DNA from 2 places in the Streptomyces sp. NPDC060232 genome. Region 1 is predicted to be linked to the other one. Evidence: riboswitches for the same ligand, from Rfam matches in the RefSeq annotation. Region 1 holds a riboswitch; the other holds the start of a gene.
The links. Region 1 has a riboswitch for ZMP and ZTP ahead of glyA (serine hydroxymethyltransferase). Riboswitches for the same ligand answer to the same signal wherever they lie in the genome.
Positions count from the first base shown of each region.

Region 2: another riboswitch for ZMP and ZTP. It lies ahead of ACFWFZ_RS14825 (bifunctional 5,10-methylenetetrahydrofolate dehydrogenase/5,10-methenyltetrahydrofolate cyclohydrolase); the one in region 1 lies ahead of glyA (serine hydroxymethyltransferase).

Region 1 is NZ_JBHXAG010000003.1:317,342-335,125, reverse strand. It holds gene ACFWFZ_RS07755 (2'-5' RNA ligase family protein) at 123-728, opposite strand; gene trpS (tryptophan--tRNA ligase) at 826-1,839, opposite strand; gene glyA (serine hydroxymethyltransferase) at 2,026-3,309, opposite strand; ZMP/ZTP riboswitch at 3,344-3,434, opposite strand; gene rocD (ornithine--oxo-acid transaminase) at 3,566-4,771, shown strand; gene ACFWFZ_RS07735 (glutathionylspermidine synthase family protein) at 4,955-6,157, opposite strand; gene ACFWFZ_RS07730 (hypothetical protein) at 6,165-6,461, opposite strand; gene ACFWFZ_RS07725 (hypothetical protein) at 6,578-7,411, shown strand; gene ACFWFZ_RS07720 (PLP-dependent aminotransferase family protein) at 7,466-8,863, opposite strand; gene ACFWFZ_RS07715 (carboxymuconolactone decarboxylase family protein) at 8,911-9,435, shown strand; gene ACFWFZ_RS07710 (hypothetical protein) at 9,480-10,397, opposite strand; gene ACFWFZ_RS07705 (hypothetical protein) at 10,401-10,784, opposite strand; gene ACFWFZ_RS07700 (hypothetical protein) at 10,771-12,483, opposite strand; gene ACFWFZ_RS07695 (malate dehydrogenase) at 12,628-13,617, opposite strand; gene ACFWFZ_RS07690 (DUF3017 domain-containing protein) at 13,850-14,281, opposite strand; gene ACFWFZ_RS07685 (bifunctional methylenetetrahydrofolate dehydrogenase/methenyltetrahydrofolate cyclohydrolase) at 14,271-15,131, opposite strand; gene ACFWFZ_RS07680 (hypothetical protein) at 15,377-16,048, shown strand; gene purH (bifunctional phosphoribosylaminoimidazolecarboxamide formyltransferase/IMP cyclohydrolase) at 16,129-17,724, opposite strand; gene purN (phosphoribosylglycinamide formyltransferase) at 17,721-17,784, opposite strand, start outside.
Region 2 is NZ_JBHXAG010000008.1:242,904-254,780, reverse strand. It holds gene ACFWFZ_RS14845 (amino acid permease) at 1-929, shown strand, start outside; gene ACFWFZ_RS14840 (SRPBCC family protein) at 992-1,426, shown strand; gene ACFWFZ_RS14835 (RNA polymerase sigma factor) at 1,622-3,217, opposite strand; gene ACFWFZ_RS14830 (methyltransferase domain-containing protein) at 3,434-4,195, opposite strand; ZMP/ZTP riboswitch at 4,253-4,355, shown strand; gene ACFWFZ_RS14825 (bifunctional 5,10-methylenetetrahydrofolate dehydrogenase/5,10-methenyltetrahydrofolate cyclohydrolase) at 4,428-5,273, shown strand; gene ACFWFZ_RS14820 (NAD(P)/FAD-dependent oxidoreductase) at 5,407-6,930, opposite strand; gene ACFWFZ_RS14815 (hypothetical protein) at 7,313-8,338, opposite strand; gene ACFWFZ_RS14810 (hypothetical protein) at 8,596-9,012, shown strand; gene ACFWFZ_RS14805 (helix-turn-helix domain-containing protein) at 8,998-9,792, opposite strand; gene ACFWFZ_RS14800 (FAD-dependent oxidoreductase) at 9,837-11,639, opposite strand; gene ACFWFZ_RS14795 (4a-hydroxytetrahydrobiopterin dehydratase) at 11,816-11,877, shown strand, end outside.

The sequences.
Region 1 (17,784 bases):
CGGTCGTCGATTGTGACTTTTCGCCCAGCGCCCTCGACGGGGCGTCCGTTCCACACCCTGGTCCTGCGGAGGCTGAGGTTCCGCGCCCGGCGCACCGCCCGGCTGACTCTGCGCCGGCTCCGTCAGGAAGGCCGTACGGTCGCCCCCGCCGCATCGGCGGCCTGGTCGACGGGGGAGCCCGGCTGCGCCGGAACGCCTATGGGCCCACTCCCGAACGGGTACTCGCGCAGCTTGCGCCAGACCCCGTCGGAGCCCTGCTCGTAGAGGGCGAACCCGGAGCAGACCCACTCGGCGGCGTACTCGGCCAGGGTCGTGAACGCCAGGTCCATCGCCTCTTCGGAGATCCCGTGGGCGACGGTGACGTGCGGGTGGTACGGGAAGGCCAGCTCGCGGCTGAGCGGCCCGGAGGGGTCGCGGACCTCGCCCTGGAGCCGGGTGCAGCCCGCGACACCCTCGGCGATCTGGACGAAGACGACCGGCGAGACGGGCCGGAAGGTTCCCGTCCCCTCCAGTCGCATCGGGAAGGCGCGGAAGGCGGCCGCCACCTCGGTCAGGTGGGCCCGGACCGCCGGGAGCCGGTCCGCCTCCACCTCGGTCGGCGGTACGAGGGTGACGTGCGTGGGGATGCCGTGCGCGGCGACATCCCCGAAGCCCGCGCGCAGCTCCTGGAGCTGGCTGCCGTACGGCTCCGGGACCGCGATCGAAACGCCGAGCGTTACGGTCCCCACGTGTCTCTCCTCCGCTTGTCCCTGTGGACTCCTGCCGCCCCAGTGTGCGGCCAGGACCCCTCTTCGTGCCAGAGCCGTCTTTCCGCAGGTGCGTTCGTCAGTGCTTTGCGGGCAGCAGACCCAGCCGGTCGTACGCCTGCGCGAGGGTCTCCGCGGCCACCGCGCGGGCCTTCTCCGCGCCCTTGGCCAGGATGGAGTCCAGCGTCTCCGGGTCGTCCAGGTACTCCTGGGTGCGCTGCTTGAACGGTGTGACGAAATCGACCATCACGCCGGCCAGGTCCGTCTTCAGCGCGCCGTAGCCCTTGCCGGCGTACTTCTCCTCCAGGGCGGGGATCGACTCGCCCGAGAGGGTGGAGTAGATCGTGAGCAGGTTGCTGACGCCGGGCTTCTTCTCCGTGTCGAACCGGATCTCGGCCTCGGTGTCGGTGACCGCGCTCTTGATCTTCTTCTCGGTGACCTTGGCCTCGTCGAGGAGGTTGATCAGGCCCTTGGGGGACGACGCCGACTTCGACATCTTGATCGTCGGGTCCTGGAGGTCGTAGATCTTCGCGACCTCCTTGACGATGTGCGCCTGCGGGAGGGTGAAGGTCTGGCCGAAGCGGCTGTTGAAGCGCTCGGCCAGGTCGCGGGTCAGCTCGATGTGCTGGCGCTGGTCCTCGCCTACGGGGACGGCGTCCGCCTGGTAGAGCAGGATGTCGGCGACCTGGAGGATCGGGTACGTGAAGAGGCCGACGCTGGCGCTGTTGACGCCGCCCTTGGCGGACTTGTCCTTGAACTGCGTCATCCGGCTGGCCTCGCCGAAGCCGGTGATGCAGTTCATCACCCAGCCGAGCTGCGCGTGCTCGGGCACGTGGCTCTGGATGAAGAGCGTGCATCGCTCCGGGTCCAGGCCGGCGGCCAGCAGCTGCGCGGCGGAGAGGCGGGTGTTCGCGCGCAGGGCCTTCGGATCCTGGGGCATGGTGATCGCGTGCAGGTCGACGACCATGTAGAACGCGTCGTGCGTCTCCTGCAGGGCGACGTACTGGCGGATGGCTCCGAGGTAGTTCCCGAGGTGGAACGAACCGGAGGTGGGCTGGATGCCGGAGAGCGCGCGAGGACGATCAGAAGCCATGGCCCCATTCTCTCAGGTGCGGAGCGGGCTCACGCCCGCCCTCGGCCGGTTCGTTCCCGCTGCGCGGTGCCCGTGGGCGCTGCCCGCACCCGCGCCTCGAACACCGGCGGGGCTGGATTCCCAGCCCCACCGGTGTTCGAGGCGCGGGGGTCCGGGGGCGGAGCCCCCGGCAGTGGTGCCGCAGGGCTACGACAGCGGCAGGCCCGGGGCCGGGAAGGCAGCCATCAGGTCGGCGACCTCGGTGCGGATCACGGCCAGGGCCTGCTCGTCGCCCTTGGCCGCCGCGTCCACGCTGCGGGCGATCCAGTCGCCGACCAGCGGCATGTGCTCCGTGGTCAGCCCCCGCGACGTCAGCGACGGCGTACCGATCCGGATGCCCGAGGGATCGAACGGCTTGCGCGGGTCGAACGGCACCGTGTTGTAGTTCACGACGATCCCCGCCCGGTCCAGCGCCTTGGCCGCGACCTTGCCCGGCACCTCCTTGCCCGTCAGGTCGATCAGGATCAGGTGGTTGTCCGTACCGCCCGACACCAGGTCGAAGCCCCGCTCCAGCAGTGCCGCGGCCAGCGCCTTGGCGTTGGCCACGACCGCGTGCGCGTACCGGACGAAGGACGGCTGCGCCGCCTCGTGCAGCGCCACCGCGATGCCCGCCGTCGTCTGGTTGTGCGGACCGCCCTGCAGACCGGGGAAGACGGCCTTGTCGATCGCCTTCGCGTGCTCCTCGCGGCACATCAGCATCGCGCCGCGCGGACCACGCAGGGTCTTGTGGGTCGTGGTGGAGATGACGTCCACGTGGTCCGCCGGGGACGGGTGCGCGCCGCCCGCGATCAGGCCGGCGATGTGGGCGACGTCCGCGACCAGGACCGAGCCCGCCTCGCGCGCGATCTCGGCGAAGGCGGCGAAGTCGATGGTCCTCGGCAGGGCCGTGCCGCCGCAGAAGATCACCTTGGGCCGCTCGGCGAGGGCCAGCTCGCGCACGGCGTCGTAGTCGATCAGGCCATTCGTTTCAGGATCCGCAGTGGCGCGGACGCCGTACTGCACGCCGCGGAACCACGAGCCCGTCGCCGAGACGCCCCAGCCGTGCGTCAGGTGGCCGCCCATCGGCAGCGCCATGCCCATGACCGTGTCGCCGGGCTTCGCGAAGGCCAGGTACACGGCCAGGTTGGCCGGGGAGCCGGAGTACGGCTGCACGTTGGCGTGGTCCACGCCGAACAGGCCCTTGGCCCGCTCGATCGCCAGGGCCTCCACCCGGTCGATGTTCTGCTGGCCCTCGTAGTAGCGGCGGCCGGGGTAACCCTCGCTGTACTTGTTCTGCAGCACGGTGCCGGAGGCTTCGAGGACGGCCGCGGACACGTAGTTCTCGCTGGGGATCAGGCGCAGGGTCTCCGCCTGGAGGACTTCCTCCGCGGCGACGTAGGACGCCAGTTCGGGATCGGTCGCGGACAGGGCGGGATGGCGGCTCGCGGACATGGCGGGCTCCTCCGGGGTCGATGTGATCGGTACCCCGCGAGGCCCAGGCGAGCGGCCCTGTATGCGGTCGAGCGCGCACGACTCCCCCGGAGTTGGTTCTCCGTACGCCAGTCGCCGTGCGTATCGAACACCCTAGATGAGCGAGTCCGCAGTGTCGCCTGCGGGGAGGTTTCTTCCTCCGGGATACGAGCGACGATAAGAAGGTGACGCCACCCTCGTCACCGCTTCACCGGCCAGACGGACGATCGGAGACCCCGTGTCGACAACAGCTGATGCCATCCGCTCCGCCGACGCGCACAGCGCGCACAACTACCACCCGCTGCCCGTCGTCGTCGCGTCCGCGGAAGGCGCGTGGATGACCGATGTGGAAGGCCGCAGATACCTCGACATGCTCGCCGGGTACTCCGCGCTCAACTTCGGGCACGGCAACCGCCGTCTGATCGACGCCGCACGCGCCCAGCTGGAGCGGGTCACCCTCACCTCGCGCGCCTTCCACCACGACCGGTTCGCCGACTTCTGCACCGAACTCGCCGCGCTGTGCGGCAAGGAGATGGTGCTGCCCATGAACACGGGCGCGGAGGCGGTGGAGACGGCGGTGAAGACCGCCCGCAAGTGGGGCTACGAGGTCAAGGGCGTCCCGGACGGCCACGCGAAGATCGTGGTGGCCGCCGACAACTTCCACGGGCGGACCACGACGATCGTGTCCTTCTCCACGGACCACGACGCCCGCGACCACTTCGGCCCGTACACGCCCGGCTTCGAGATCGTCCCGTACGGGGACCTCACCGCGCTGTCCCACGCCGTCACGGAGAACACCGTGGCCGTGCTGCTGGAGCCGATCCAGGGCGAGGCGGGGGTGCTGGTGCCGCCCGCCGGATACCTGGGCGGCGTACGGGAGCTGACCCGCGAGCGGAACGTGCTCTTCATGGCCGACGAGATCCAGTCGGGGCTCGGCCGGACCGGGAAGACCTTCGCCTGTGAGCACGAGGGGGTCGTCCCCGACGTCTGGATCCTCGGCAAGGCGCTCGGCGGCGGCGTCGTGCCGGTGTCGGCCGTCGTCGCCGACCGGGACGTGCTGGGGGTGTTCGGGCCCGGCCAGCACGGGTCCACCTTCGGCGGGAACCCGCTCGCGTGCGCCGTCGCGCTGGAGGTGATCGCGATGCTGCGGACCGGCGAGTTCCAGCAGCGGGCCACCGAACTGGGCGACCACCTCCACCGCGAGCTGGGCATGCTCGTCGGCGGGGGCGCCGTGACCGCCGTGCGCGGCCGCGGGCTGTGGGCGGGCGTCGACATCGACCCCTCCCGCGGCACGGGCCGGGAGATCTCCGAGAAGATGATGGAGCGGGGCGTGCTCGTGAAGGACACCCACGGGTCGACGATCCGCATCGCCCCGCCGCTGGTGATCACCAAGGAGGACCTGGACTGGGGGCTGGAGCAGCTCCGGTCGGTGCTGTCGGCGTAAGGGCTGTCCCGTAATCCCCGGCGGGCGCGCGGCGCCGGCTACGGCACCTCGCCGCGTTGTCGGAAGCGCCCGCATACGCCCAGTATGAAGACGCTCCTCCGCCTTGCGATGCACCGCATCCGACGCCGCGCGCTGATCCGCCAGGGATTGCGGGACAGCCCTTGGCGGTCCGGCAGCGGATCCTCAGAGGATGACGTGGGGCAGGAAGCGGGCGTACTCGTCCGTGACCGGCCCCGCCGATTCGCGGATCCCGAGCCCCGCCGCCTCGTCCTCGACGACCCACGCACCGAGCACCACCCGGTTGCCGTCGAAGTCGGGCAGCGGGGCCAACCCCTGGAAGCAGTACCGCTCCCCCGGCTGCGGTACGAACGGCTCGCCGTCCGGACCCGGCTCGTGCAGGGTGACACCGGCGCCCTCACGGCCGAGGAGGGGCTTGGCCACATAGCCTGCCGAACCGGGTTCCGCCAGCTCGCGCGGGCCGTCGAGGTAGGCGGGCAGCAGGTTCGGGTGCTCCGGGAAGAGCTCCCACAGGATCGCGAGCAGCGCCTTGTTGGAGAGCAGCATCTTCCACAGCGGCTCGATCCAGCAGGTGGTGCCGGAGCCGCCGCCGTGGTCGTAGGTGCCGAGGACCTGCGGGCCGAACTCGTCCGTGGCCAGCCACTCCCACGGGTAGAGCTTGAAGCAGCTGCGGATGAAGCGGAGCTTGTCGTCCACGAACCGGCCGGACAGGCTGTCCCAGCCGATCTGCTCGACGGACAGGGCGTGGGTCTCCAGGCCTGCCTGGTCGGCGGTCTCCTGGAGGTAGGCGACCGTCATCAGGTCCTCGCCGAGCTCGTCGGTCTCGGAGTGCGCGAAGTGCAGCGGGCCGGGCGCCAGCAGCTCCGCCTGGCGGCGCCAGGCGTCGACGAGGCGCTCGTGGAGGGAGTTCCACTGGTCGGCGCCGGGGAACCGCTCCTCCATCCAGAACCACTGCGGGCTGGCCGCCTCCACCAGGGAGGTGGGGGTGTCCGCGTTGTACTCCAGCATCTTGGCCGGGCTGCCGCTGCCGTCGTAGCGCAGGTCGAAACGGCCGTAGAGGGAGGGCTGTTCGGCGCGGCGGCGCCACGACTCGGTGATCAGCGCCGCGAGCTCGGGGTCGGTGATGCCGAGGTCGGCGAAGCGGTCGTGCTCGACGATGTGCGCGGCCGCGGCCAGGCACATGGCGTGCAGTTCCTCGACGACGTTCTCCAGCGCCTCGATCTCCGGGAGGGAGAAGGAGTAGTAGGCGCTCTCGTCCCAGTAGGGGCGCAGCGAGTCGTCGGGGTAGCGGGTGAGGGGGTAGATCAGCCCCTGCTCCTCGACCGTCTTCTGCCAGCCGGGGCGGGGCTCGATGGTGTGCCGCTGCATCGTGTGATCAGCCGCCGCTGGAGCTGGAGTGGCCGCCGATGCCGCCGCGGGTGACGGCGGACTTGTCGAAGCTGCCGCCGGTGACCTTGCCGTTGCTGACGTGGCCGCCGTAGTAGTACGCGCCGGTTCCGCCGGTCTTGCACTCCTTGCTGTTCAGGTGGTTCAGCGTGGAGCGGGACGCGCAGCGGCGGTCCGGTTCGTCGCTGCTGCCGCAGGCCACGAGGGTGGCCGCGAGCAGGCCCATGCCTCCGAGGGCGACGGCGCCTGAGCGCATACGGCGCTGGTTGGTGCTGCTGATGTCCATGTCTGCTGCTCCCCCTGGGGCCTGGCGTGCTCCCGACAGACTAGAACGGGGTCCCCGGCCGATGGAATCCGGCCGCCGTGAGATCCGTGACCTAGAGTCAGTTCGTGCTGATTGGGATGATTTGCGCCCTGGGCGCGGCGGTGTGCTTCGGCACGGCGTCCGTCCTGCAGGCCGTCGCGACGCGGGCGGTGGAGCCCGGCAGCGGGTCCGGGGTGGACGCGGCGCTGTTCCTGCGGGCCGCCCGGCAGTGGCGCTACGTGCTGGGCCTCGGCCTGGACGCGGCCGGATTCGTCCTGCAGATCATCGCGCTGCGGCATGTGCCGATCTACGTGGTCGGGGCCGCGCTGGCCGCCAGTCTGGCGGTGACGGCGGTGGTCGCGTCGCGGCTGATGGCGGTGCGGCTCTCCCCGGCGGAGTGGTGTGCGGTGGGCACGGTGTGCGTGGGGCTGCTGATGCTGGGGCTCTCCGCGGGGGAAGAGGGCACCGGTACGGGTTCGCCCGCGCTGAAGCTGGGACTGCTGGGGGTGGCGGTGCTGGTGCTGCTGGTCGGGGCGGTGGCGGGCGGGCTGCCGGACGGGCCGCGAGCCCTGGTCCTCGGCCTGGGGTCGGGCACGGGCTTCGGCGTGGTGGAGGTCTCCGTGCGGCTCACCGACTCGGTGTGGGACTTCGCCAACCCGGCCCTGTACGCGCTCCTGCTGGGCGGCGCGGCGGGGTTCCTGCTGCTCACCTCGGCGCTGGCGCGCGGCTCGGTGACGGTCGCGACGGCCGGCCTGGTGCTCGGCGAGACCATCGGCCCGGCGGTGGTGGGCGTGGTCTGGCTCGGCGACCGCACCCGGGAGGGCCTGACGTGGCTGGCGGTGACGGGCTTCGCGGTGGCCGTCGCCGGCTCCCTGGCCCTCTCCCGCTTCGGTGAGCCGAAATCGCCGCGTTCGAGCCCCGCCGGCGTTTGAGGCGCGGGGGGCCGGGGGGCGGAGCCCCCCGCGGCGGTGGCGCGCCCGGCTCGGTCACGGCAGTGAGGCGGCGAGCGCCGCAAGGGTCGGCGACCAGGCACTGTCCGACGGGGTCCCGTAGCCGACGACCAGCGCGTCCCGCGGCGCGACCTCCGCCTGCGGGTGGCGGAAGGCGGAGAGGCCGTACAGGGCCAGGTCCTGCCAGGCCGCCGACTGCAGAACCGACCGCTCGGTGCCCGCCGGGAGGTCCAGCACCGCGTGCAGGCCCGCCGCGATCCCCGAGACCCCCGCCACCCGGCCGGCCACCGCCGCCACCAGCTCGTCGCGCCGCCGCCGGTAGCGCAGCCGCATGCCGCGCACGTGCCGGTCGTACGCCCCGGACGCGATGAACTCCGCCAGCGTGAGCTGGTCCGGCGCGCTGGAGGTCCAGTCCGTGTACCCCTTCGCGGCGGTCACCTCCTCCACCAGGCCCGGCGGGAGCACCATCCAGCCGATCCGCAGTCCCGGGGCGAGGGACTTGCTGGCCGTGCCGAGGTAGACCACCCGGTCCGGGTCCAGGCCCTGGAGGGCCCCGACCGGCTGCCGGTCGTAGCGGAACTCGCCGTCGTAGTCGTCCTCCAGGATCAGTCCGCCGGTGGTCCGGGCCCAGTCGACCGCCGCCGCCCGGCGGGCCGGGGTCAGGGCGGCGCCCGTCGGGAACTGGTGGGCCGGGGTCAGCAGCACCGCACCCGCCGCCGCGGTCAGCCCGCCCGTACGGGCCCCCTCGCCGTCCACCCCGAGCGGCCTGGTCCGCAGCCCCGCCCGCACCAGCACGTCCCGGTGGAAGTCCAGGCCGTACCCCTCCACGGCGACCTCCCGCACCCGCCGCGCCCGCAGCACCTCCGCGAGCAGCTTCAGCCCGTGCAGGAACCCGGCGCACAGCACGATCCGGTCCGGGTCCGCGTACACCCCGCGCGCCCGCGCCAGGTAGCCGGCGAGCGCCCGCCGCAGCTCGACGCGGCCGCGCCCGTCGGTCGCGTAGCCGAAGGCCTCGTTCGGGGCGGCGGTCAGGGCCCGCCGGGCCGCCGACAGCCAGGCCGCGCGCGGGAAACCGCCCAGGTCCGGGGTGCCGGGGATCAGGCTGTACGCGGGCCCGCTCCGCGCGGGGCGGCGTACGGGGGCGGCGGTCGCGGCCCGGCGGGGGCGGGCCCGTTCGGCGACCCGGGTGCCGGAGCCCTGGCGGGCCGTGAGCCAGCCCTCCGCGACGAGCTCGGCGTACGCCTCGGCGACCGTGTTCCGCGCGATGCCCAGGTCGGCCGCGAGGGTCCGGGACGACGGCAGCCGAGTGCCGGCCGCCAGCCGCCCGCTGCGCGCGGCCTCCCGCAACGCCTCCGTGAGCCCGGCCCGCAGACCGCGCCCGGCGGAGAGGTCCAGATGCAGGTCGGCTCCGAAAGTGGCCCAAGGATCCGTCATGGATATGGACCATACCGGCGGGCCGCCTCGCTCCTAGCGTGGATCACATGACGACCACCGCCGAGAACCGGCAGACCCAGTCCCCCGCCCACGACCACGCCCCCGAGCACACTCCGCGCATGCACATGGCGAAGCTCGCCCCCGAGGTGTACAAGGCCGTCCTGGCCCTGGAGCTCGCCGCCCGCAAGGGCCTGGAGCCGTCCCTGGTCGAGCTCGTCAAGATCCGGGCCTCCCAGGTCAACCACTGCGCCTTCTGCCTCGACATGCACACCAAGGACGCGCTCGCCGCCGGTGAGAGCGTCGAGCGGATCGTGCAGCTGGCCGCCTGGGAGGAGTCGCGGCACTTCTACACCGAGAAGGAGCTCGCCGCGATCGAGTTCACCGAGGCCGTCACGGCCCTGACGGAAGGCTTCGTGCCCGACGAGGTGTACGCGAAGGCCGCGGCGCACTTCGAGGAGCGCGAGCTGGCCCAGCTGATCGCCGTCATCGCGACGATCAACGTGTGGAACCGCATCGGTGTCACCACGCGCATGGTGCCGGGCCACTACAAGCCGGGCCTGTACAAGAGCTGACCGGGCTGACCGGGCCCGGCCGGGACGGGAGGCCGGCCGGCCCGTCAGCCGGTCGGCCGGAACGCCGCCAGCGCCGCCGCGTGGTGGTCCTGCGTGGCCTCCCACTCGGCGACCGGGCCCGCCGTCAGCAGCGCCCACTTGGTGCCGTCCGGCGCGAGGAAGACCCGTTCGACGCCCCGCCGCACCCCGCGCGACTCCTCGCTGTCGTACTGGTAGACGAGCTCCGCCGCACCGGAGCTGCCGGGCACCGGGCCGACGCTGATCTCCTCGTACCCCCGGGTGCCGCCCCGCAGGTAGGTGGAGGCCTGCCTGACCGCCTGGAGCGGGCTGAGTTCCGGCTCCGACACCCGGAACACCTGGATCAGCGCGCTCCGGTCGGCCGAGCGGTAGAAGACCCCTTCCTTGAGCTCCTCGCGTGCCCAGCCCGCCGGAACGGCGATGGTGAAGCCCGCCGCGTCCTGCTTCGTCTCGTGGGCTCCGGCGCCCGGCCCGCTGCCGGTGGGGCTCGGGGTGGGCGTCCGGGTCGGTCCGGCAGTGGTGGACGGGGCGGCGGTGGCCGTGGACGCGCCGTTGCCGGACCCCGTCGGAGCCCCCGAGGTCACCGTCCCGTTCTTCTCCCCCGTGTGGTCCGCGTCGCCCGTGTCCCGGGCCACGAACCACACGGCCGCCGCGCCGATCGCCACGGAGGCGACCGCGATGCCCGCCGTCGCCGGGGTCAGCCACCGGCCGCGCGGCCGGTCGGCGGGCCGGGGACCGGGCGGCGGCGGCACGGGCGGCGGTTCGTACGCAGGTGCGGGCGCGGTCGGCGGCTGCGGCGGGAGCGGCGGCAGGCCCTGGACGGTGCCCGGCGGGGACCCGGCCGGAGGATGTGCCGCAGGCCCGGCCGGGGCCTGGTCCGCCACCCAGCGCTGCGCCTGCGCGTCCCAGCGGCGCGGGCCGGACGGCGGCTGTGCCGGAGCCACGGATCAGCCCCCCAGCGCGCCGAGCAGGCTGCCCAGGGCAGCGGCCGCGCTCACCGACTCCACCAGCGGGGCCCACCGCTGCAGCGCCTCGCGCAGCCGGGTGACCAGGCCGGGCCGGATCGCCTCGGTGCCCTCCAGCTGCTCGGCGACCCCGTCCAGTTCGGCGTCGAGCGCGGTCCGGTCGGCGCCCCGGGGTGCCTCCCGTACGAGGGCCTCGCGCAGGGCGAGCACCGCCTCCAGCAGCTCCGCCGCGCCGGGCGCGTCCGCTCCCGTACCGCCCTGGTGGACGGTGTTCGTGTTGTTCGAACCGCCGACGCTGACCGCGCTGCCGTGGATGTTGCCGAACCGCACGGTGGGCTCCTGCGCTCCCCCGTCACCTGTGGCCATGGCTCCCCCTGTGTGTGCTGTTGTGGTTCCCGGTGCCGCCGACGCTGATCGAGCTGTTGCTCACGTCCCCGAAGTGCGCGTTGATGTGGACGTCGGCCTGGCGTGCGAAGGCCTCGGTGTACCAGCCGTTCTCGTCCAGGACCACGGTAATGCCGGCGACGATCCGGTCCTGAATGGTTTTCAGATACCGGTCGAGGTCCATGAGGTGGAACAGCGATCCGTTGTCCTGCGCGGCGAGTTCGCGCACCGACGCCCGCGGCCCCTCCGGGCGCGCCCCGCCGTGGCCGGCGGTGACGATCCGCCACCAGCTCGCGATGCCGCGGCCCAGGGTGGCGAGGGCGGCCGTGAAGGAGGCGGGCGTGTGCCGCAGCGCCCAGACGGCCTTTCCGAACCGGCTGTTGTTCAGGTAGCGGTGGGCGTCGGCGTCCGCGTTGTGGAAGGCGACGTGGACGGGCAGCAGCACGTGCGGCGCCACCTCCACCATCATCATCCCGCCCTGGGTGTGGACCCGTACGAACACGGTGACGACGAGGTTCTCGTCCCAGCCGCCGACCCGGACGCGCAGGAAGTAGCGGCGGCGCTCGCCGCCCTCCTCGACGGCGGCGGCCCGGTGCGCCTCGAAGTCGGCCCGCAGGTGCGGGCCTTCGTCGCGGTGGTCCAGGCCGCCGCCCGGCAGGAACACGCAACTGTCGACAACCAGCTCGCGCAGGCGGTCCAGTACAGCGGCCTCAGCCTGCGGCGAGCCGTGCGGCGAGGGCACCCGCAGCTGGTCCAACAGGGGCACGATGCCCGCGATGATGCGGGCGTTGGTGAGCGGCTGCGGTTCGCGGCCGGGTTCGAGGTCCTCGCGGGGACGCAGCTCGAAGGACACCTGCCAGGGCCGGTAGGCCTCACCGGCCCCGACGAACGGATCGTTGATGTCGTACAGGACCATAGGCGAGTGCTGCTCGTGCAGGATGCGCTGCCGTACGCGGGCGAACCGTACGCCCTGCTCCGCTTCCGCCGGGTCGGTGGAACGGTGGGCGTACCGCTCCCGGTTGAGGTCGGTGGCGATGGTCCGGGCGACGTGGCCGCGCTGGAGTCCGACGACGGTGACGACCGCGGCGAAGACCGCCGGGATCCATCCGAGGACGAAGCCGGCCGCCGGGCCGCCGATGCCCTGGGAGAAGAGCAGCGCCCCGAGTCCGACGGGGCCTTCGTCGTCGTCTCCGAAGGCGCCGAGCAGAGCCAGCCAGATCCCGAGGACGAGGACTACGATGACGGCCAGGTTCCACCAGGCGTAGAGGCGCACGACGAGGGCCAGCAGGCGCGGAAGCAGCCCGGAGCGGGCCCTGAGCCAGCCGGCGAGGCTCAGCAGCAGGAACGGGAAGAGCACCACCACGAGGGCGCCCCCGGTGAGGAGGGACCCCGCGAACCAGGCGCCGAGTATGCCGACCGCCCAGCCGAGTTCGGCGCGGCGGGCGCGCAGGGCGTGGGCGAGGACGCGCGAGGCGTCGAAGCCGTAGGAGGGCGCGACGATGCGCTCCTCGTGGACGTACAGCTCCTCGATGACGCGGTCGCGGTACCCGGCGTCGAGGTAGGTGCCCGCGCACAGGAAGCGGCCGGCCTCGCTGACCGCCGGGTCGACGGGGGGACGGCCGGTGCGGGGGTCGTCCAGCGGGGCGCCTGGGTGCTGGCGGGGAATCGGGCTCTCGGTCACCGACCGACCTTAGATTTCCCTTACAACTTGCGACAGGCGTAATCACGCCAAAGCGCCCCGGCCTGTGGGGGCCGGGGCGCTTCGGTCGGTGCTCTGACGCCGAGGTGGCGCAAGGGTCCGCGCTCCTCGGTGAGGAGCGACGGATCAGATCAGGCCGAGCTCGCGGACCGCGTCGCGCTCCTCCGACAGCTCCTGGACGGAGGCGTCGATGCGGGCGCGGGAGAACTCGTTGACGTCCAGGCCCTGGACGATCTCGTACCTGCCGTCCTTGCACGTGACGGGGAAGGAGGAGATCAGGCCCTCCGGGACGCCGTAGGAGCCGTCCGACGGGATGCCCATCGAGGTCCAGTCGCCCTCGGCGGTGCCGTTGACCCAGGTGTGCACGTGGTCGATGGCGGCGTTGGCGGCCGAGGCGGCGGAGGACGCGCCACGGGCGTCGATGATCGCGGCGCCGCGCTTGGCGACGGTCGGGATGAAGGTGTCGGCGAGCCACGCCTGGTCGCCCACGACCTCGGCGGCGTTCTTGCCGGCGATCTCCGCGTGGAAGATGTCCGGGTACTGGGTCGCCGAGTGGTTGCCCCAGATCGTCAGGCGCTTGATGTCGGAGACGGCGGCGCCGGTCTTGGCGGCCAGCTGCGAGATCGCGCGGTTGTGGTCCAGGCGGGTCATCGCGGTGAAGCGCTCGGCCGGTACGTCCGGGGCGGCGGCCTGCGCGATGAGCGCGTTGGTGTTGGCCGGGTTGCCCACGACCAGGACCTTGATGTCGTCCGCGGCGTGCGCGTTGATGGCCTGGCCCTGCGGCTTGAAGATGCCGCCGTTGGCGGCGAGCAGGTCGCCGCGCTCCATGCCCTTGGTGCGCGGGCGGGCGCCCACGAGCAGCGCGACGTTGGCGCCCTCGAAGCCCTTGTTCGGGTCGTCGAAGATGTCGATGCCGGCGAGCAGCGGGAAGGCGCAGTCGTCGAGCTCCATGGCGGTGCCCTCGGCGGCCTTCATGCCCTGGGGGATCTCCAGGAGGCGGAGCTTGACCGGCACGTCGGCGCCGAGCAGGTGACCGGACGCGATACGGAAGAGCAGCGCGTAGCCGATCTGGCCGGCGGCGCCGGTGACGGTGACATTCACAGGAGTGCGGGTCATGGCCTTCTCCGTTAGACAGCTGGCGGTGGGGCGTCCCTGCCCCATGTGCTGGAGGACGCCGCTCCCCTGTAAATCTTGACGTGAAGAGACATCCGCGGTCAGGCTATCCGACCCGGGCGCGGCCCAACCCCCGGGTCCCTGTGGTGCGTGGCACACGCGCCCCGGCGTTTCGAAGGCGCGGCCCGTTCCCGGACTTCCATTCGACCGGGAGGATCCGCCCCGCCCGGCCCGCTCAGCGCACGGTGAAGCGGACCGCGCTCTCCAGGAACGGGATCTCCAGCAGCGGCCTGGGCTCCATCACCAGGGCGAGCAGCGTGATCGCCACGCCCAGCAGCCCGTAGGTGATCATGTCCGTGAAGCGGGAGCGCACCGCGAGCATCCCCACCGAGGGCAGCACGCGCCGCAGCACCGACGCCGCGATCAGGGCCACGCCGATCACCAGGCAGCCGGCCCGGGCCTGCCCGAGCGCCGTGGTCAGCAGCCCCACCGCGGTCGCGGCGAGCACGCTGAGCATCGGCCACTGGCGGGCGGGCGTGGACACGGCCCCCGGGACGGCTCGGCCGCTGCCCTCGGGACGGGCCGTGTCCCGCGTGACGGACGGGAAGCGGCGGGACTTGGCCGCGCCGCTCCCGTTCACGTGCTCGGCGCCCGGTTCAGCCCGCACGGCCGGCCCGCTCCGCCGCCTCTACGACGTTGACGAGCAGCTGGGCGCGGGTCATCGGGCCGACGCCGCCCGGGTTCGGCGAGATCCACGCCGCGACCTCGGCGACGCCGGGGTGCACGTCGCCGACGATCTTCCCGGCCCCGTCGCGGCTGACGCCCACGTCGAGCACCGCCGCGCCCGGCTTCACGTCCTCGGGCTTGACCAGGTGGGGGACCCCGGCGGCGGCGACGATGATGTCCGCCTGGCGCAGCAGCCCGGAGAGGTCGCGCGTACCGGTGTGGCACAGCGTCACGGTGGCGTTCTCGGACTTGCGGGTCAACAGCAGGCCGATGGACCGCCCGACGGTGATCCCGCGGCCGAGGACGACGACGTGCGCCCCGTTGATCTCGACGCCGTGGTGGCGCAGCAGTTCGACGATCCCGTACGGGGTGCAGGGCAGCGGGCCCGGCTCGTTCAGCACGAGCCGGCCCAGGGAGGTGGGGTGCAGGCCGTCGGCGTCCTTCAGCGGGTCCATCAGCTCCAGGACCCGGTTGGTGTCGATGCCCTTGGGGAGCGGGAGTTGGACGATGTAGCCCGTGCACTGCGGGTTGGCGTTGAGTTCCCGCACGACCTCCTCGATGTCCTCCTGGGAGGCCGTCGCGGGCAGTTCGCGCTGGATGGAGGCGATGCCGACCTCGGCGCAGTCCTTGTGCTTGCCGTTGACGTACCAGCGGCTGCCCGGATCGTCGCCGACCAGCAGGGTGCCGAGGCCGGGGGTGGTGCCCCGGGCCTTCAGGGCCGCCACACGGGCGGTCAGTTCGGACTTGATCGCGGCCGCGGTGGCCTTGCCATCGAGAATCTGGGCGGTCATGCCTCCATCCTCCCGGATGAGGTGGCCCTGGTTCCAGTCAAGGCGCTCGCAGGACCTCAGGATTCATTGCACTTGCACAACAAGTGACCGCCTGTATGCCAACCGGCTGGACAATGACTCGCCGGTCCGACGACGATGAAAACGACTGAGTACCGCGGGCAGTGCCGGGGGGCGGACCGCACCGTGCAGGATTCCTCCGCGCTCATTGCCGTGCGTCCCCGCATTTCCACGGAGGAACACCCCAGATGAGTTTCGGCGACCCGCACAATCCGTACGGACAGCAGCCGGCGCAGGGCCAGCCCGGTTACGGCTACCCGCAGCAGGCCCCGCAGGGCATCCCGCCGCAGGGCGGCTACGCCTACCCGCAGCAGGCCCCGCAGGCCTACCCCGGCGGCCCCGCCGGCTACCCGGGAGGTCCGGGCGGCTACCCGGGCCCCCACATGGAGATGCCCGGCGGTGTGAAGGCGGCCCGCGTCATCCTCTTCGTCCTCGGCGGCCTCCAGGTGCTCGGCACGCTGCTCGCGCTGGTGGGCGGCGCCCTGTTCGCCGCCGCCTTCTCCGGCTCCGGCGACTCGTACGGCAGCAGCGCGGACGAGGCCGCCGCCGTCGGCGGTGCCGTCATCTTCGTCATCGTGGCGGTGGGCCTGGCCTTCTCGCTGTGGGCCATCCTCACGGCCGCCAAGCTCGGCAAGGGCCGTGGCGGGGTCCGCGTCTCCGGCATCGTCTACGGCTCGCTGCTCGCCCTCTTCAGCGGCCTGGGCCTGCTCGTCAACCTGGTCGCGATGGGCGGCAGCGGCACGCCGGTCGGCGGCATGATCCTCGCCCTGCTGCTCAACGGCCTCATGACCGGACTCGGCATCTGGATCGTCGTGGGCCTCGCCAAGGCGGGCGACTACTTCCGGCGCCCGCAGTACTGAACCGGCTGCCGTCCGCACACGGCGAAGGCCGCGACCCGCAGTGCGGGTCGCGGCCTTCGCCGTGTCGGGGGGAGCGGGACTCAGTGGAAGAAGTGCCGGGTGCCGGTGAAGTACATCGTCACGCCGGCCTTCCGCGCGGCCTCGACGACCTGCTCGTCACGGACCGAACCACCGGGCTGGACCACGGCCTTGATGCCGGCGGCCGTCAGGATCTCCAGCCCGTCCGGGAAGGGGAAGAAGGCGTCGGACGCGGCGTACGAGCCCTGCGCGCGCTCGGCGCCGGCCCGCTCGACGGCGAGCTTCGCCGAGTCGACCCGGTTGACCTGGCCCATGCCGACGCCGACCGAGGCGCCGTCCTTGGCGAGCAGGATCGCGTTCGACTTGACGGCCCGGCAGGCCCGCCACGCGAAGGCCAGCTCGGCGAGCTCGGCCGGGGACAGGGCGTCACCGGTGGCCAGGGTCCAGTTGGCCGGGTCGTCGCCCTCGGCCTGGAAGAGGTCGCTCTGCTGGAGCAGCGCACCGCCGCTGATGGGCTTGAGGTCACCCGGCTGGTGCGGGGTCCCGTCGACCTTCAGGACGCGGATGTTCTTCTTCCTGGCCAGGATCTCGACCGCCCCGTCCTCGTAGCCGGGGGCGGCGATGACCTCGGTGAAGATCTCCGCGACCTGCTCGGCGAGCTCGACGGTCACCGGACGGTTGACGGCGATGACGCCGCCGAACGCCGACAGCGGGTCGCAGGCGTGCGCCTTGCGGTGGGCGGCGGCGACGTCATCGCCGACGGCGATGCCGCACGGGTTGGCGTGCTTGATGATCGCGACGCACGGCTCTTCGTGGTCGTAGGCGGCGCGACGCGCGGCCTCGGTGTCCACGTAGTTGTTGAAGGACATCTCCTTGCCGTGCAGCTGCTCGGCGTTGGCGAGCCCGCCCGGCTGCCCGTCCGTGTAGAGGGCGGCGGCCTGGTGCGGGTTCTCGCCGTAGCGCAGGGTGGACTTGCGCTCCCAGGCGCCGGCGAGGAACTCGGGCAGCGCGCCCTCCTCGCCCTCCGGGGCGTACGCGTTCGTGAACCAGGAGGCGACGGCCACGTCGTAGGCGGCGGTGTGCTGGAAGGCCTCGGCCGCCAGCCGCTTGCGGGCGGTGAGGTCGAAGCCGCCGCCCTGGGCCGCGGCGATGACGTCGGCGTAGCGCGCGGGGCTGGTGACCACGGAGACCGACGGGTGGTTCTTGGCGGCGGCGCGGACCATCGAGGGCCCGCCGATGTCGATCTGCTCGACGCACTCGTCGGGAGTGGCACCCGACCGGACGGTGGCCTGGAACGGGTACAGGTTGACGACGACGAGGTCGAAGGGCTCGACGCCCAGCTCGGCGAGCTGGTTGCGGTGGTCCTCCAGGCGCAGGTCGGCGAGGATGCCGGCGTGCACGCGCGGGTGCAGGGTCTTGACCCGGCCGTCCAGGCACTCGGGGAAGCCGGTCAGCTCCTCCACCTTGGTGACGGGCACCCCGGCAGCGGCGATCTTCGAGGCGGTGGAGCCGGTGGAGACGAGCGCGACGCCCGCCGCGTGCAGGCCGCGGGCCAGCTCTTCCAGTCCCGTCTTGTCGTAGACGCTGATGAGAGCACGCCGGATCGGCCGCCGGGTCGTGGTCGGGTCGTTGCTCGCTGCGGTGTCTGCGGCGGTCACTGGATTGTTACCTTTCGTCCCTCAATGCGGTAGCCGTGCCGGGCCAGGCGCCCCACGACA
Region 2 (11,877 bases), on a different contig from region 1:
TGCAGTGGCTGCCCGCGCTCGCCAACCTGGCCGGCACCCGCTACGTCGGCGCCGTCCAACTCGTCGCCACCGTACTGAAGTTCGCCCCGCTGATGCTGGTCGCCGTGGGCGGCCTGTTCTTCTTCGACCCCGCCAACCTCGGCCCGTTCCAGGCCACCGGCCAGAGCCCGGCCGGCGCGCTCTCCGCCTCCGCGGCGATCCTCCTCTTCAGCTACCTCGGCGTGGAGTCGGCCGCCGTCAGCGCCGGGGAGGTCCGCGACCCCGCCCGCAACGTCGGCCGGGCCACGATCCTCGGCACCGCCGGCGCGGCCGTCGTCTACCTGCTCGGCACCCTCTCCGTCTTCGGACTCGTCGCCCACGAGAAACTGGTCGCCTCCGAAGCCCCCTTCACCGACGCCGTCAACGCCATGTTCGGCGGCACCTGGGGCGGCACCCTCGTCGCCTGCGCCGCCGTCATCTCGATGGCGGGCGCCCTCAACGGCTGGACCCTGCTCAGCGCCCAGACCCCGTACGCAGCGGCCAAGGACGGGCTCTTCCCCAGCGCCTTCGAGAAGAAGCGGCGCGGCGTCCCGGTGGTCGGCGTCGTCGTCACGACCTCCCTGGCCTCCGCCCTGACCGTCTACAACTACACGGCCGGCTCCGACGGCGTCTTCGAGATCCTGGTCCTCGTCACCACCTTCACCGCGACCGTGCCCTACCTGCTCTCCACCGCCGCTCAGATCTACTTCCTGCTCTCCGGCCGGGGCGAGCGCGTCCACCGGGGGCGCCTGGTCCGCGACGGCGCCCTCGCCGTCCTCGCCTTCGGCTTCTCCATGTGGCTGGTGGCCGGCTCCGGATACGCCGCCGTCTACCAGGGCGTGCTCTTCCTCTTCGCGGGCGTCGCCGTCTACGCCGTGATGGCCGCGCGCAGGCAGCGGACGGCCACCTGACCTGCGCGGTAGCGTGGAAGGACAGCGTCTTTGGGGGCATCCGGGGGCATGAAGGGGTCGCCATGTCCGCGATCAGGGAAAGCATCGAGATCGACCGGAGCCCCGAAGAGGTCTTCGCCTACCTGTCGGACGCCTCCCACCTGCCGGAGTGGCAGAAGAGCGCCGTGTCCGTCCGGGGCGCCGACCACCCGGCCGTCGGCTCGCTCATCGCCGTACGGCGGCGGATCGGCCGCCGCGAGTTCCCGACGACCATGGAAGTCACCGAGTACGACCCGCCCAGGACCTGGCACCTCCACGGCATCGACGGCCCCGTCCGCGGCGACGTCCGCGCCGCCGTCGAGCCCCTGGGCGACGGCACGCGCTCCCGGCTCACCCTGAGCCTCGACTTCGAGGGCCACGGCATCGGCAAGGTCCTCGTACCGCTCGTCGTGAAGCCGCACGCGCGCAAGGAGATCCCGCTGAACGAGGAGAAGCTCAAACACCTCCTCGAAACCTGAACAGGGCGGCAGCCCGGAAGAACCGGATGCCGGACGGTGTGACCGCGCGGGCTGCCGCCACCCGCCCAGAAGGCGTCCCACCCGCTGCTCGGCGGGCGGTGCGCCGTCGGCGGTACGCCCACGATCCCACCGCGGGACGCAGAACGCCCCCGGCCCGCGCAATCGCAGGTCGGGGGCGTTCCGGAAGGGGCCGGCTCAGTCGAGGTAGTCGCGCAGGACCTGCGAACGCGACGGGTGGCGCAGCTTCGACATGGTCTTCGACTCGATCTGGCGGATGCGCTCACGGGTCACCCCGTACACGCGGCCGATCTCGTCGAGGGTCTTCGGCTGGCCGTCGTTGAGGCCGTAGCGCATGGAGACCACGCCCGCCTCGCGCTCCGAGAGCGTGCCCAGGATCGACTGGAGCTGCTCCTGGAGGAACGTGAAGGACACCGCGTCCGCCGGCACGACCGCCTCGGAGTCCTCGATGAGGTCACCGAACTCGCTGTCGCCCTCCTCACCCAGCGGGGTGTGCAGGGAGATCGGCTCACGGCCGTACTTCTGGACCTCGATGACCTTCTCGGGGGTCATGTCGAGTTCCTTGCCCAGCTCCTCCGGGGTGGGCTCGCGGCCCAGGTCCTGGAGCATCTGGCGCTGCACGCGGGCGAGCTTGTTGATGATCTCGACCATGTGCACGGGGATGCGGATCGTGCGCGACTGGTCGGCCATGGCACGCGTGATCGCCTGCCGGATCCACCAGGTCGCGTACGTGGAGAACTTGAAGCCCTTGGTGTAGTCGAACTTCTCCACGGCGCGGATCAGGCCGACGTTGCCCTCCTGGATCAGGTCCAGGAAGAGCATGCCGCGGCCGGTGTAGCGCTTGGCGAGGGAGACCACGAGACGGAGGTTGGCCTCCAGCAGGTGGTTCTTCGCCCGGCGGCCGTCCTCGACGAGGATCTCCAGCTCGCGCTTGAAGGCGGGCTTGTGGTCCTCCTCCTCTTCGAGCTTGTACTCGGAGAAGAGACCGGCCTCGATGCGCTTGGCGAGCTCGACCTCCTGCTCGGCGTTGAGGAGCGGCACCTTGCCGATGAGCTTGAGGTAGTCCTTGACCGGGTCGGCGGTGGCACCGGCCACCATGACCGTCTGGGCCGGGGCGTCGTCCTCGTCGTCGTCGGACAGTACGAAGCCCTGGGCGCCGGCCTTGGGGGCCTCCTCCTCGGCCTCGTCGGCGAGGTCCTCGGCCGCCCAGTCCTCGCCCTCGACGACCGGGGTCTCACCCTCGTCGGCGTCCTTGGCGCTGGTCTTCTTCGCCGCGGCGGTCTTCTTCACGGCGGTCTTCTTGGCGGCGGTCTTCTTGACCGTGCGCTTCTTCGGCTCGGCGGCGGCCTCGGCCGGCGCCGCCTCCGCGGCAGCGGCGGCCGACGGAGCGGATATCGCCGAAGCGGTGGACGCGACCGTGGTGGCCGCGGCGGAGGCCGCGGTCTTGCGCGCACCGATGGGGCGGGGCGCGGCGGCGGCCTTCTTGGCCACGGTACGGGCGGGGGCGGCGGCAGCCTTGCGGGGCTTCTTCGCGGCAGCCTTGGTGGCGGGGGCCGCGCTGACGTGAAGGGCGACACCCTCCTCGTCGAGGACCTGGTTCAGGCTGCGCAGGACCCGCTTCCACTGGTCCACCGGGATGCGGCCGGCCTCGAAGGCCTGGCGCACGTCGTCACCGTTGATGTGACCCTGCTCGCGGCCGCGCTCGACGAGCGCTACCAGGGCCTCGGATTCGGCGATCTCCGGAGGGAACGTACGGGACGGGCTGAGCGACACAAGGAGCCTCTCGTTGCGAACAGATAAGGAGGTGGGCGGGACATCATCGCGCGAACTCGGGAAACAGACCCGAGGGGGGTCTGTATTCCGGGCCGCGCGAGGACACCTGTCGGTTCATCGCATGCCCGAGTCGATTCGTTACGCGCTGAATTGAGTGACCTGCGCCACGCCGCGGCCGGGCAACCGGATGCGGCGTGGAACCGTCCGCCTTCCGCATCAGTCCGGTTTGCGGGCTTCGATCAGGAAGCGGGCGGTATGTGCGACGAACGGGCCGTCGCGCTCGATCCGGTCGTGCAGCTCGCGCAAGCGGTCCCGGTACTGCCCGACCGTGAAGCCGGGCACCATCCAGATCACCTTCCGCAGGAAGTAGATCACGGCTCCGATGTCGTGGAACTCGGCACGCAGCCGTTCGGAGCGCAGGTCCAGCACTTCGAGACCCGCCTTCGTGGCGTCCGCCACCGCGTCGTCGGGGTGCCGTGCACGCCTGACCTCCTCCGGCTGGGGTCCGAGAAAGTATTCGACGAGTTCGAAGACGCTCGCCGGGCCGACCTGCTGCGAGAGGTACCTGCCGCCAGGCGTCAGCACCCGGGCGATCTCGTCCCACCAGATGGTCACCGGATGCCGGCTGGTCACCAGCTCGAAGGCCTCGTCGCCGAAGGGCAGGGGCGGCTCGTCGGAGTCGGCGACCACCACCGCGCCCAGCGGGTGCAGCAGTCTTGTCGCCCGCTCGACGTTGGGCGGCCAGGACTCCGTGGCCACCGTCAGGCGCGGCAGGGGGCCGGATCCCGCCAGGACCTCGCCACCGCCGGTCTGGATGTCCAGGGCGGACCGGACCTGGGCCAGGCGCTCGGCCATCAGGCGCTGGTAGCCCCAGGAGGGACGCTGCTCGGTGGCGCGGCCGTCGAGCCAGGAGAAGTCCCAGCCGTCCACGGAGACGGACTCGGCCTCGGCGACAAGATGGTCGAAAGTACGCGTCATACATCGATCGTCGCAGGTCGGGCGCCGGGCGACCACCGGATTGGTCGACTACAGTGGTCGGCGGGCCGTGACTGGCGTTCGGGTGGATCACCACCGGGGAGCGGCCCGGCGTACCTCAGGACCTCCCGTACGCCGACTGCCGCGCGCCTGGGCGAACCGCGATCCGCAGCGACGTTCAGGAGACCCCGTGACGACTGCCCAGACTGTCCCCGCCACCGGCAGCGCCCAGCTGATGGACGGCACCGCCCTCGCCCGCCGCATCTCGGAGCAGACCGCCGCCCTCGCGGCGAAGATCACCGAGCGCACGGGCACCGCGCCCTGCCTCGCGACCGTGCTCGTCGGCGAGGACCCCGCCTCCGTCACCTACGTCCGCATGAAGCAGAACCGCTGCGCCAAGGCCGGGATCACCTCCCGCCACGTGGAGCTGCCGGCCTCGACCACGACGGAGGAGCTGGTCGCGGCGATCACGGCGCTCTCCGAGGACCCGGAGATCAGCGGCATCCTGCTCCAGCACCCCGTCCCGCACCACATCGACGAGCGAGCCGCCTTCGAGGCCATCGCACCCGGCAAGGACGTCGACGGGGTCACCATGCACTCCTTCGCGGCCATGGGCTTCGGCCTGCCCGGCTTCGTCTCCTGCACCCCGGGCGGCATCATGCGCCTGCTCGCCGAGTACGGCGTGGACCTGACCGGCAAGCACGCCGTGGTCGTCGGCCGGAGCGCGATCCTGGGCAAGCCGGCCGGCATGCTGCTGCTGGAGCAGAACGCCACCGTCACCTACTGCCACTCCCGCACCCGCGACCTCTCCTCGATCGTGCGCCAGGCGGACGTGCTGGTCGCCGCCGTCGGCAAGGCCGAGTTCATCCGGGGCGAGGACATCAAGCCGGGCGCGGTGGTCCTGGACGCCGGCTACAACGAGGGCAACGTCGGCGACGTCCACTTCGAGTCGGCGGCGGCCCGGGCCTCGCTGATCACGCCGGTCCCGGGCGGTGTCGGCCCGATGACCATCGCCGTCCTGCTGGAGCAGACCGTGCGGGCCGCCGCCGCGCAGGCCGGGCTGGACCTCGCGGACCTCTGATCCGCCCGCCGATCCGACGCGCGCGCCGATCGGCGCGTACGGCGCACCGCCCCGGACCCCGGTCCGGGGCGTTCCGCGCTTCCCGGTACTCAGGCGACGCCCGGCTCAGGCCCGGGTCGGGCGCTTCTGCGCCTCACCGGGCCTGTCCGACGGGGTCGGCAGGGCCGACCGGGTCGCCTGCCGGACCGGTGGGGGCGGCCTCGGCGCCCGTGCCCCCGGCACCCGTTTCCCCGGCCCCGGCGCCGGTCCTCGTGCCGGGCGCCGGGTCCAGCCCGGCGACGGCCCGCTCCGCCGAGGTGAGCGGCGGCGCCTTCAGCGCACCCCGGTCGGAGGCGCGCGCCACGTGCCAGACCACCGACGGGCGGAGCCAGTGGGTGGGCTCGATGCTCATGGTGAGGACGTTGAACAGGGCGGCGGTGAGCGCCTCGTCGGTGGTGGCACCCGTCATCAGCCGGTTGACGTAGCCGTTGAGCAGGCCGGTGCCGGCGCGCGGCTTCATCCCGGTGGCGCCCGGATACAGGATGTCCTGCGACGTGGCGAGCTCCCACGCGGTGGCGACCTGGGGCGCGATGACGCGCTGCGCCTCGCGGCCGATCCCCGGATGGGCCAGGCCCTTCGCCCGCAGCAGGCCGCGTACGGCCAGCAGGCCCTGGGCGGCGACGGTCATGCCCTGCCCGTAGAGCGGGTTGAAGGTGGCGACGGAGTCGCCGACGGCGAAGAAGCCGTCCGGCAGCTCGGCCCTCTCGAAGTAGATGCGGCGGTTGGCGGTGCCCTGGGTGACGGCGACGTCCGTCAGGGGCTTGCGGTGCTCCAGGAGCTCGCCGACGATCGGGTCGCGCACGGACCTGGCGAACGGGATGAACGCGTCGGGGTCACCGGTCGGCTGGCCGCCGCGGGTGCCGGACAGGGTGGCCTGCCACCGGCCGTTCTCGATGGGCACGATCGTGGCGGTCTGGCCGGGCACGGGCACCCGCGGGTCGGACTGTACGTTGACGATCGGGAAGCCCATCTCGTGCGCGCCGGCCGGGGCCTCGAAGATCCTGGTCGCGTAGACGAGACCGGAGTCGACCTCGGCCTGCCGGATGCCGCTCACGCCGAGTGCCTGGAGCCACGTCCGGGCGCGCGATCCGCGGCCGCTGGCGTCGACCACGAGATCGGCCGTCACCAGCCGGTCCTGCTCCTCGGGGGTGTCGACCCGGACACCGGTGACCCGGGCCGCCGTGCCCTCCAGGCCCCGTACGCGGCTCTGCTGGAGGGTGGTGACCCCGGCGAGGGCGGTGACCCGGGCGCGGACCACCGAGTCGAGGAGGTCGCGGCTGCAGGAGATGTTGAACTGCTTCTCGCCGCAGCGCGGGATCCAGCCCTGGGCGGTCTTGGTGACCAGGTCGGTGGGCAGGCTGCGGCGGATGGCGCCGGCCTTGGTCCAGTCGCCGGTGATGCCGGGCAGGATCCGCTCGATGGCCCGGGCGCCGCCCGACCACAGCAGATGGGTGTGCCGGGCCTGCGGGAGTCCGCGGCGCGGTGCCGGACCCTCCGGCAGCGGGTCGGCGTCGATGACGGTGACCGTGGCGTGCTCGGCGAGGACAGCGGCCGCGAGGAGGCCGGCCAGACTGCCGCCTATGACGACGGCGTGGCGGGGCGGGGAGGACTGGTTCATCGTGGCGTGCTCTCTGTCAGGGCCGTGCTGAGGGCATCGGCGTGAGGGTGCGGCGACTGGCTGGTGCTGGTCACGGCGTGGCGCGGGGCTTCCCCAGCCGAGTGCGGACCTGATGCGCTCGCCCCCCCCGGGGCGGCGGCAGGTGGGAACGCGGGATGCCGCCGGGGTGCGGGCCGGAGGTCCCGGCCCGGACCTCCGCCGGACCCGCTCGCGGTGCCGGGCGGGAACGAGGCCAAGTGGAAGGCCGCCTTCCGTCCGGTGCCGCGCGGTGGGCCGCAGGCGGCGCACCGCGAGCCGATGGTCTCCCCGACATCGGCCGACGCCGTCAGGCGTGCGCCCTCCAGCGGTTCGGGGCCCAGCTCGCGCACGGCCCGTGTGCTCCTCATGGTGTTTCTCCCTCGGCGGCGGCGCCCTCGGCCGGCGCCCCGCCCTCCGTGCCCGGAAGCCCGAGCCGCCCCTCGCGCGCGAGAAGGTCGTCCAAGTGGTCGGCCAGCGACTTCCACCCCTGGGGCGACAGTCGGCCGGCCCGCGTGACGATGCTCCGTACGTCATGCGCGCGCAGCACGGCCAGCATCGGATTCTCCTGCTCCCGTACCACGCACTCCAGTTCGCCCTCGATCAGCGCGAGCGCCGTCGCGAGCGCCTCGGTGTCGTCGGCGAGCAGGAATCCGCAGTCGACGCCGTAGAAGCGCTGGATTCCGGCGGCCGCGGCGAGGTTCGGCATGCCCTCGCCCTGGGCCAGACGGGTCAGCGACTGCCCCGACGCGTCGAAGGACTTGGCGATGGCCGTGAGCGAATGGGCCTGGCCGTCCTCCCGCGGACGGGTACGGCGCAGGTGCTCGAACCGCTGGTGCACCTGCTCCTTCAGGGGGAGTCGGGGCGGCCTGCCGTCGAGGGTCTGCCGGACGGCCTGGGGCGTGATGCCGGTCAGGTACGAGAGGTGTTCCAGGTCCTCCCGGCCGTCGGAGACGGTGGTGGCGGACAGGGCGAGGGCGCGTTCCACCGCGCTCTTGCAGTCGGCCAGCAGGAAGCCGGCGTAGACGCCGAAGAACCGCTGCACGCCGGCCGCGTGGCCCAGCCGCAGCAGCCCGGTGCCCGCGTTGAGGGGGCCGAGGGAGGCGCCGGGGGCGCCGAAGTCGTGGGCGATGGCGGCGAGCGGCCATTCCCGGCCGTGCTTGTCGCGGCGGGTCGCGCGCAGCAGCCGGAACCGCTGGTGCACGCGTCGTTCCAGCGGCACTTCGGCGGCCGTGCCCGCCACCACCGGCGGGATCCGCCGGGGTTCGACGCCGGACAGGTGGCTCAGCCGCCCCACCGCCAGCACCTCGGCCGGGTCCCGGCCGCACCGCTCCGCGAGTGCCCCGACGCGCCGCCAGATCGCGGCGAGGTCGGGTCTGGCGGCGGCTCGCACCGGTTGATTCTCCGTATGTCGACAAGGCGTTCGAGTGGATCGGGCTGCGAGCAGCCTAGCCCCCCGCCCCCGGCCGAACCACGGGAACCCCCATGTTTCCTGACGCCCACCTCAAAAAGCGTTGGCATGACCTCGGAGGTAATCGACCCCCCGCGGGGGTGCCCGGCACCGTGGGGGCGTCGGGTCCCGGGGCCGCGCACTCGGTTCCGGGCCCGGCTCCCACCTGGCCGTTCGACCTCGACGGAGGCTGATCCCCCATGTCCGCTACCCTGCTCGCCGGTTTCGCCCGTACCGCCGTCCCACAGCTCGCGCTGCGTCGCTTCCTCGCCCTCGACGCCGTCGTCACCACCGGCAACGGCCTCGCCTACGTCGCCTTCTCCGCGCCGCTCGGGCGGCTGCTCGGCGTCGGGCCCGGGCTGCTCCTGGCCCTCGGCGTCCCGCTGGTGCTGTACGGCGCCGCCGTCGGCCTGCTGGCCTCGCGCGGCCGGCCCCCGGTGCTCGCCGTGAAGGCCGTCGTCGGGACCAACTACGCCTGGGCCGCGCTGAGCCTGGCGGCCCTCGCCGTGTGGTTCTCGCCGACCCTCGCCGGGACCGTGTGGATTCCGGCGCAGGCCCTCACCGTCGCAGGCTTCGCCGTGCTCCAGCAGCTCGCCCTGCGCTCAGTCGCCGAGTGAGCGCAGGTACTTCACCGTCGCCGGGTCGGCCGGGAGCATCGTCTCGATGGCCAGCTCGGCGACGGTCACGTCCATGGGGGTGTTGAAGGTCGCGATGGACGACACGAAGGACAGCAGGTGACCGTCGTGCTCGATGACCAGCGGGAGCGCGATGGAGGTGACAGGCTCCTGCGGTGCGCCGCCGCCGGGGCGTTCGGCCACCGGATAGGCGCAGACCTCCTCGTACAGCGCGCGCAGCGGCTCGGAGCGGGCCAGCGCGATCTGGCGTTCCATCTGGGCGAGCAGGTGCCCGCGCCACTGCCGGAGGTTGCGGATCCGCGGGGCCAGGCCCTCGGGGTGCAGGGTGATCCGCATCGCGTTCAGCGGCGGCGTCAGCAGGTGCTCCGGCAGACCGTCCAGCAGCATCAGGATGCCCCGGTTGGCGGCCACGACGTCGTACGTGGCGTTCACGACCAGCGCGGGACAGGGCTCGTACCCGGTCAGCAGCCGCTCGATGCCCTCGCGCAGGGTCTCCATCGACGGGTCGTCCAGCGCGGTCTGCGCGTAGTGCGGTGCGTAACCCGCGGCCAGCAGCAGGGCGTTGCGTTCCCGTACCGGGACGTCCAGGCGGTCGGCGAGCCTCAGGACCATCTCCTCGCTCGGCCGGGACCGCCCGGTCTCGATGAAGCTGATGTGCCGGGACGAGGAGTCGGCGCGGCCCGCCAGCTCCAGCTGGCTGATCCCGCGCCGCTGCCGCCATGTGCGCAGCAGGGCGCCGACCGTGGGTGTCGAGGTGGTCATGGCTTCGACGGTAGCCGAGCGAGCCGGGCCGGGCCCCGCCGCGGTCAGCCGACATCGAAGACGTTGCGCAGGCCGAGGCGGTGGCGCCACAGGTCGTGCCGCTTGGCGCCCTCCATCTCCGGCGCCCGGTACAGCGGCCGGACGGTGCACCGCCTGGCCGTCGAACCGTCCCGGTCCAGCAGGCTGTTGACGGCCGCGCGGGCCGAGGCGTTGGCGCCCTCCATCGTCGCGAGGTCGATGTCGACGGCGACGTAGTCCCCGCTGAGGAAGAAGTTCGGGACGCGCGTGTTCGCGCTCGGCCGGTTGGCGAGGGTGCCGACCGGGTGGATCAGCAGCTCGTCCTGGTTGGTGGGGTTCGGGGTGCCGAGCCCGTCCACACCGGGGTCCAGGAACCACGAGTGCAGCTTCGAGTCCGACAGCGGCGTCTTCCCGGTGTCGTTGAGGGAGGCCTTCAGCTGGGCCCACACCTCGCGCGCCACCTCGTCGCGGGTGCACTGCTTGGCCGTCTTCCCGTACAGGATCCCCGGCTTGTCCCACTCCGAGATGTCCACCGACAGGCAGTCGACCGCCGCTCCGTCGCCGTAGTCGGCGGGGAAGTCCCGCGCCGGCCAGTGCTCGGCCTGCTGGATCGCCGTCAACGACCAGGGTGAGTCGATGCAGTTGATGTGGCCGTGCACCAGTGGGGCCCGTTCGGTCAGATAGAACTGGATGCCGGTCATCCAGTCCGTCTGGAGCCTGTCGCAGCGCCCCAGCATCGGGTCGGCGGCCCGCAGCCCCGCGCTCCAGGTGCGCCGGGCGTGCTCGACGGGCAGCGCGCTGACGTAGTGGTCGGCGGTCACGGTCCGCCGGGCGCCGTCCGGGTCCTCGACCGCGATCCCGCTCACCCGGCCGCCCCCGTACTGCACCTCCCGTACCGTCCAGCCGACCCTGAACTCCACGCCCAGGGAGCGCAGATGGGCCTCCCACGGGTCGATCCACGCCTCGTTGGTGGGCAGGTTGAGGATCCGGTCCGGCGGGCCGTCCGCCCCGCGGCCCAGGAGGTTGAAGACGAAGGCCTCGCCGAGGGTGCCGACCGTACGGGTGGAGGCCTCCTCCGCCTTGGTGGCCACGATGTTGCGGGTGACGCCGACCGCCAGGATGCGCTGGTACTCGTTCGACATCCGCCCGGCCCGGGTGAACTCCCACCACGGGGTGTGCTCCCAGACCTCGGCCCGCCGCTCGTCGCAGCTGGTGAGGAAGACCAGTACGCGGTCGACGAAGTACGCCGTCTCGTACGGAGGCAGCCTGACCAGGGTCTGCAGGATCCCCGACAGGGCGCGCCGTACCTCCTCGGGCGTGAGCGCGGCGGGGGAGTGGCCGGGCCAGGGGATGGGGCCGCGCAGGTCCTCACGACCCCCGGCGCGGGCGAACATCATCTCCGGCGGGGCCACCAGGTTGTCCCACACGCCGTTCGCGTTGCCGGGGAAGGGGATGCGCCGCATGGTGTCGGGCAGGTTGTGGTAGATCCCCGGGATGAAGCGGAAGCCGTGCTCGGCGGGCAGCGGCCTGCGGGCGCCGCGGGCGCTGCCCGGCACGTCCATGCTGCGGGCCTTGCCGCCGAGCGCCCGGCGCTCGTACACGGTGACGGCGTATCCGCGCTCGGCGAGTTCGTGCGCCGCGGTCATCCCGGCCACCCCGCCGCCGAGTACGGCGACGTGCCGGCCGTTCGGCGCGGTGGGCGCCGCGGCGGGTGCGGCGGGGGCGGCAGCCGCCGCCGGAGCCGCCAGGCCGGTCAGGGCCTGGGCCGACAAGGCCGCGGCGCCCGTGCCCGCGATGAACGTACGCCTGGAACTCCCGGTGCCGGCCATGGCGAATGCCCCCCTCGTTACCGCTGGTAACAGTCACGTCCGGCGCAGGAGCCTAGAGGGCGGCCGCCGGAGGCGGAAGGTGCAGAAGTACCCGAGCGCACTATGGCGCGAAAGGTTCGCTCCGGCGCGCACTGTGGGAACCTTGACTACACGTCACGGGGAAAAGGAGCCGGTGCATGCCGAGTGAACCGCTGTCGCAGAAGGAGATCGAGGACCGGCTCAGGGAACTCCCCGGCTG